Regions from separate parts of the Photobacterium sp. S4TG1 genome, predicted to be linked through region 1. Evidence: predicted binding sites of a transcription regulator. Region 1 holds the regulator's gene; each other region holds the start of a gene.
The links. Region 1 encodes PurR, which represses purine synthesis genes. Its sites were predicted from a motif close to TNANGNAAACGTTTNCNTNA; they were not measured.
Positions count from the first base shown of each region.

Region 2: a site for PurR is predicted at 988-1,007, ahead of purT (formate-dependent phosphoribosylglycinamide formyltransferase). Genes of this name have one in related genera too.
Region 3: a site for PurR is predicted at 785-804, ahead of VXS03_RS16100 (NupC/NupG family nucleoside CNT transporter). Genes of this name have one in related genera too.

Region 1 covers NZ_JAYXUH010000004.1:182,273-184,445, forward strand. The annotation lists gene VXS03_RS07780 (heme ABC transporter ATP-binding protein) at 1-361, shown strand, start outside; gene purR (HTH-type transcriptional repressor PurR) at 741-1,745, shown strand; gene VXS03_RS07790 (TfoX/Sxy family DNA transformation protein) at 2,122-2,173, shown strand, end outside.
Region 2 covers NZ_JAYXUH010000004.1:52,735-54,907, reverse strand. The annotation lists gene purT (formate-dependent phosphoribosylglycinamide formyltransferase) at 1-922, opposite strand, end outside; gene VXS03_RS07190 (DMT family transporter) at 1,086-1,961, opposite strand; gene cdd (cytidine deaminase) at 2,094-2,173, opposite strand, start outside.
Region 3 covers NZ_JAYXUH010000016.1:43,304-45,476, forward strand. The annotation lists gene VXS03_RS16095 (LysR family transcriptional regulator) at 1-764, shown strand, start outside; gene VXS03_RS16100 (NupC/NupG family nucleoside CNT transporter) at 1,022-2,173, shown strand, end outside.

The DNA.
Region 1 (2,173 bases):
AGGAGGAGAAAAGCAACGGATCCATTTTGCACGCGTGCTAACACAACTCAGTCAAGCTGATGATAAATGTATATTAATGTTAGATGAGCCAACATCTGCCTTAGATCTCGCCCACCAGCATAAAACGCTACAAATGGCACAAACCATGGCAGCAAAAGGTGCCGCGGTTATCATCGTATTACATGATCTCAACTTAGCTGCGCAATATGCCCAACGTATGGTCATCATTCAACAAGGTAAGATTCAAGCTGATGGATCACCATGGCAAGCATTACAACCTGCAATAATTAACAACGTTTACGGTTGGCAGGTTTCTGTTCATCCTCATCCTGTTCATGGTTATCCTTACCTACTATCCTAGTATTAATGTGCATCATTTTTTTAATTGGCTGTTGTAAATTTCAGTAAAATTGCTGAAATTTACGTTTTTTTGTTGATAGTTATCAAATAATTTACTCCCAGACAATTGAAAAGTTGCACTACGCGTAACACTCAGTAAAATGTGAACGCAAGCGATTACACTTGAAAAACATGCAATAATTATAAAGCCGCGAATAAATGCGGCTTTTAGTGTTAATACTATTTAAGTATGTAATAGACACATTATTGGTGCCAAATTGAATAATTAACGGGATACTTTACGCAAAAAGATGGAATTATATTCATCTCAGTAATTACTCAATTTGGTACCTCACGATTAGCTAGAAACATCTCTAGCACCCATTATTAGAAGAATAAATATGGCAACCATTAAAGATGTTGCACGTATGGCTGGTGTTTCAACGACAACAGTTTCACACGTGATCAATAAAACACGCTTTGTCGCAGAAGCAACACAGAAAAAAGTACTGGCAGCCGTTGAAGATCTCAATTACGCACCAAGTGCTGTTGCTCGCAGCCTAAAATGTAACACTACACGCACCATTGGTATGCTGGTAACTAAATCAACCAACCCTTTTTTTGCTGAAGTTGTACATGGCGTTGAAGAGTACTGCTACCGTGAAGGTTACACGCTGATTCTATGTAACACTGAAGGTAACCTTTCTAAGCAGCATGATTATTTACGCATGCTTGCCGAAAAGCGTGTGGACGGTTTATTAGTGATGTGTTCTGATCTTGATCAGAGATTACTGGATCTACTTGAGCGTCAAAAAGACCTACCAATGGTGGTAATGGATTGGGGCCCAGAAAGCCCGCATACCGATAAAATTCAGGATAATGCTGAACAAGGTGGCTACATTGCGACTAAATATTTTATCGAACATGGCCATACTCGTATTGGTTGCTTGTCTGGCCACAACGATAAATCAACATGTCGTGAACGCCTAAAAGGCTTTAATAAAGCAATGGCAGAAGCAAACTTAGCGGTTAACGAAAACTGGATTCTTGAAGGTGACTTTGAGTGTAATTCAGCCGTTGAGGCTGCTGAGAAGTATATTGCAATGACAGATCGCCCAACCGCCATTTTCTGTTTCAATGATATTATGGCAATGGCACTGATCAGTACTTTTGAACAAGCAGGGTTACGCGTTCCCAATGATATTTCAATTATTGGCTACGATAATATTGATCTTGCCCCTTACTTCGCACCGCCACTAACGACTATTCACCAACCAAAGCGTCGTTTAGGTAAAACAGCCATTAAAATTTTAATGGAGCGTATGAAGAATAAAGATCATGAACCTCAAATCTTTGAAATGACACCTGCTATTGTTGAGCGAAAGTCAGTAAAAGATTTACGCTAACATTACTTCCCCGCTTTTATGAGCCAATATTTTTATTGGCTTTTTTCTTTTATTGTTAATGATTTACGCTCAAAGCTTCTACAAAATATCGACAGACCTCAAAAACATGAGCAACCTCACAGATTCATCAGCTTTCGTTAATATTAAAACTTACCTTTTTAAAAGATCGAATATAATACTCCCTGTAGATACATATAATAGTAAGCAAAAGACTTACAAATTATAAATAATACTTTTATATTGATAATATTATTTATAAAGTAATACATGGACGATTTAGAGTAGAAAAATTCTTTCGTAAATAACTTTAGAAATAAAAGTCAATTTACGGCTACTTTAATGTTAGGTGACACTCATTTATTCACCGAGTAGAAGTATGGACAAACCAATATTAAAAGATTCATTAAAATTATTAGACCATTTAGGTA
Region 2 (2,173 bases), 130 kb from region 1:
TACCTAAAAAGGCGCGAACGTGTAGTGCAAATTCAGATAGCTCTTGAGAGATCAGGGTTACCATTCCCGTATCATGTGGGCGAGGGGATACTTCGCTAAACAGCACTGTATCGCCTTTAACGAACAATTCAACCCCAAATAGTCCATAACCGCCTAATTCATCTACAACCTTCTGAGCAACGTTCTCAGCCGCTTTTAAGGCTGCTTTTGACATTTGTTGTGGTTGCCATGATTCACGGTAGTCGCCATCTTCTTGGCGATGACCAATTGGTGCGCAGAAATGCACACCATCAACGGCACGCACTGTGAGTAGGGTGATTTCATAATCAAAATCGACAAAGCCTTCAACAATGACTCGGCCAGCACCTGCACGACCACCTTCTTGAGCATATTGCCATGCTGATTCAATATCGGCGGCAGTTTTAATCACACTTTGACCTTTACCTGATGAACTCATGATCGGCTTTACAACACACGGCATGCCAACACGATGTACAGAGGCTTCAAAGTCGGCATATTGATCAGAAAATTCATAAGGCGAGGTTGGAATGGCTAAGGTTTCAGCTGCAAGACGGCGAATACCTTCACGGTTCATGGTCAGTTTAGTCGCGTTAGCGGTGGGGACGATATTGATACCTTGGCTTTCAAGCTCAACTAAAGTATCTGTCGCAATTGCTTCAATTTCAGGCACAACAAAATGGGGCTTTTCAAGGGCAATAATACCTTTAAGTGCATCACCATCTAACATATCAATCACATGGCTACGGTGTGCTACCTGCATTGCTGGTGCATTCTCATAACGATCAACAGCAATCACTTCAAGACCAAGACGTTGACACTCAATAGCAACTTCTTTACCTAACTCACCAGAACCTAGCAGTAATACACGGGTAGCATCAGAACAAGCAGCTGTACCAAACATTGAATTTCCTTACGATTTATCATTTAAAGGTGAAATCTACCGCTAATAATACCTTATTTTTACGCTTAAGCAATCGTTTGCTATTTCATTAAAATGATAGGGAGAAGCCGATGAAAGAACAGAAAGCGAAAAAAAACCGCTTATCATAAGCGGTTTTAAATGATTATTTTTTGCGATTTTCCCAATGGGTAATAAAGGCAACAGAGAGAATAATTATTCCAGCACCTAGCCATAATCGCCCTGGTGGTGTCCAACCAAAGACTAACCATCCACCCAACACATTTAAAGGTAATTTTGCGTGATCAAAAGGTTGAACAAAAGAAGCATCAGCTACAGCATAAGCTTTAGCAATTGCCCATTGTGCTAATCCTGTTAATAAACCGGCAATAATTAATAACCACCAGCTAAAACTCACTGTTGGCATTGTAAAATCGGGCGCTGCTAAAATAATGTTGAATGGTGTCATTAAAATAAGCAGGTACATAACAATTGTTGTTGGTGATTCATGGCTAGATTGTTTTTTCACCATTAGTGAATAAGCGGCCCAGAAAAAAGCAGCGCCGACAGGTAGCAATGTCGCGATGTTAAAATCATCAGACCAAGGCTCAAGAATGATCATCGCACCAGCAAAACCGCCTAATGTTGCCAACCAACGTGCTTTACCAACTGTTTCTTTTAAAAGGAGTCCAGAACCAATGGTAGCGAACAATGGAGAAATCATCAGTAGCGCAATGCCTTGCCAAATAGGCACAGGGTAGGCTAATGCCCATAACCATAACTGAATGCCGATAACCGCAAAAAACACCCGTAAGCAGTGTAACCAAAAGTGGTTGGTTTTAAGCGATTGGCGAATTCCCAATGTACGTAGCCAAGGAAACATAGCGACTAATGCAATAAAGTATTGGATCAACGCAACAGACGTGGAAGGAACATGCAGTTTGATACTAAGGTACTGAGCTAAACTATTTACAATAGCAAACGCGAGCCCAGCCGTGAGCATCCATGCTGCTCCTTTCAAAGGATTGTGTGTTTGAGACATTGTCATTGGCTTCTAATAATAGGTGGCGAGATAATACGCTTTTGATGTTTGATAGCCAACATTGATCAAGTTTAGACAATAAAAAACCGCCAGTGAGGCGGTCTTTTTAGAATATTCAAATCAATTGCCGACTTAATAAGCAACATATGTTAGTTGAATATCAGGATTCAGTGCTTCTAATAATGCTTGTGTACGTGCAAGTTGACTAATTT
Region 3 (2,173 bases), on a different contig from region 1:
AGCGAACAACGCGCTCTTTTGCTTTAACCGATGCTGGACGATTGTTTGCTAAGCATTGTGAAAAAGTGGTGGAAGAAATAAATGAAGCTGAAAGTGAATTATTAGGTAATGAGGATAATTCTCAAGGTTTATTAAGAGTAGGTATTGCGCAGTCTTTTGCTTCTAATCATGTTGCTCCTTATATAAACGAGTTTCATGAACAACATCCTTTATTAAACCTAGAGTTGAGTTTATTTGATCATCGTGTTGATTTAATCGCAGAGCAACTTGATCTGTGGATTGGGTTCATGGACTCTCCACCCGAAGGGTTTGTGGCTCGGCATTTGAGCAATTGTGATTTTGTATTAGTGGCAAGCCCTGAATATTTAGCGACTCACGGGGTGCCATATCAGCCGAGTGATTTAGCTGAGCATAATTGTATTATTTATTTTAGTCGTGAGCGTAAAGATAATGTCTGGAGCTTTAGTCAACAAAATGATAATCAAGACATTAAAGTGACGGGGAATTACCGTGTTGATTCCGCTGATGCTATTCGAGATGCAACGATTGCAGGTAATGGTATTGGTTATTTAGCGACATACTTATTAACTGATGAAATTCGCCAAGGTAAGTTGATTCGGTTGATGCCAGACTGGCAATTAACCCAGCATATGCCGTTATATGCCGTTTACCCAAGACATAAATTTTTACCGAATAAAGTCAATCTATTCATTGAATTTATTCGACGTCATATCGATGCAGGTAATATTTTGTGTAAATGGTAACGATGTAAAAAACAGCGATCAGACGCAAACGGTTGGCTAAAATTTAGCTTTGAATGTTTCAAATTGTAAACATTGAGGGTAATAGTATCCCTTACAGGAACTAATCTAATGATTTTCGTTTGCTTAGCTTGAAAATCATGCAATTTAACCATGACTTGTTAATTTAGTGTTGTTTGTTATAACAATTTGATCCTTGTCACACTTTTTTTTATGAATACACTCTTTCCGCAATCGTTTACTACACCAAACATTGGGGAATGACTTTGCATTATCTCGTCGGCCTACTCGGTATAATTACTATTTTTACAGTTGGTTTTTTATTTTCTGAAAACCGCTCAGCAGTGAACTGGCGCAGTGTACTTGGTGCTTTTTGCATTCAAGTTGTCTTTGCAGCTTTTATTCTTTATGTACCTGTTGGTCGTGTGGTACTAAACAGTGTGTCTAGCGCTGTTTCAGGAGTGATTGATTATGGTCATGAAGGAACATCATTCTTATTTGGTCAACTAGCTCAATTTAAATTAGGCTTTATTTTTGCAGTTAATGTTTTACCTTCTATTGTCTTCTTCTCAGCATTAATTTCCGTATTATATTACGTCGGTATCATGAAATGGGTGATTCGCGGTATTGGTGGTTTGTTACAACGTTTACTAGGTACGACTCGTACTGAATCAATGTCTGCAACAGCAAATATCTTTGTTGGCTCTGTAGAAGCACCATTAGTTGTACGTCCATTCCTTGCTCGTATGACTCGCTCTGAATTATTTGCCGTAATGGTGGGCGGATTAGCCTCTGTTGCTGGTGGTACTATGGTTGGTTATGCTGGGCTTGGCGTACAGTTAAAGTATCTTATTGCGGCAAGTTTTATGTCTGCTCCTGCTGGATTGATGATGGCGAAATTGATCGTGCCACAAACAGAAGGTGTACACAGCATGGAAGAGGAAGATGACGGTGAAGAAGATGAACCAGTTAACTTAGTTGATGCAGCTTCTCGTGGTGCTTTGAGTGGTTTACAGATTGCAATGGCCGTTGGTGCAAGTTTATTAGCAGTGATCAGTTTGATTGCCATGGTGAATGGTGGATTGGGTCATATTGGTCATTGGGTTGGTATTGATGACTTAAGCTTAAATATGATTTTTGGTTACTTATTTGCACCTGTTGCTTGGTTAATTGGTGTGCCATGGTCAGAAGCAACAACTGCAGCGAGTCTTATTGGTACTAAAATTGCTGTTAATGAGTTTATTGCGTTTGCTGAGCTAATGAAGCCAGAAACAATTGCTAAACTGAGTGAGCATTCTCAGGCGATAGTTACTTTTGCTCTTTGTGGCTTTGCTAATCTAACATCTATTGCAATGCTAATGGGTGGATTAGGCGGAATCGTACCTAAACGTCGCCCCGAAATTGCACGCTTG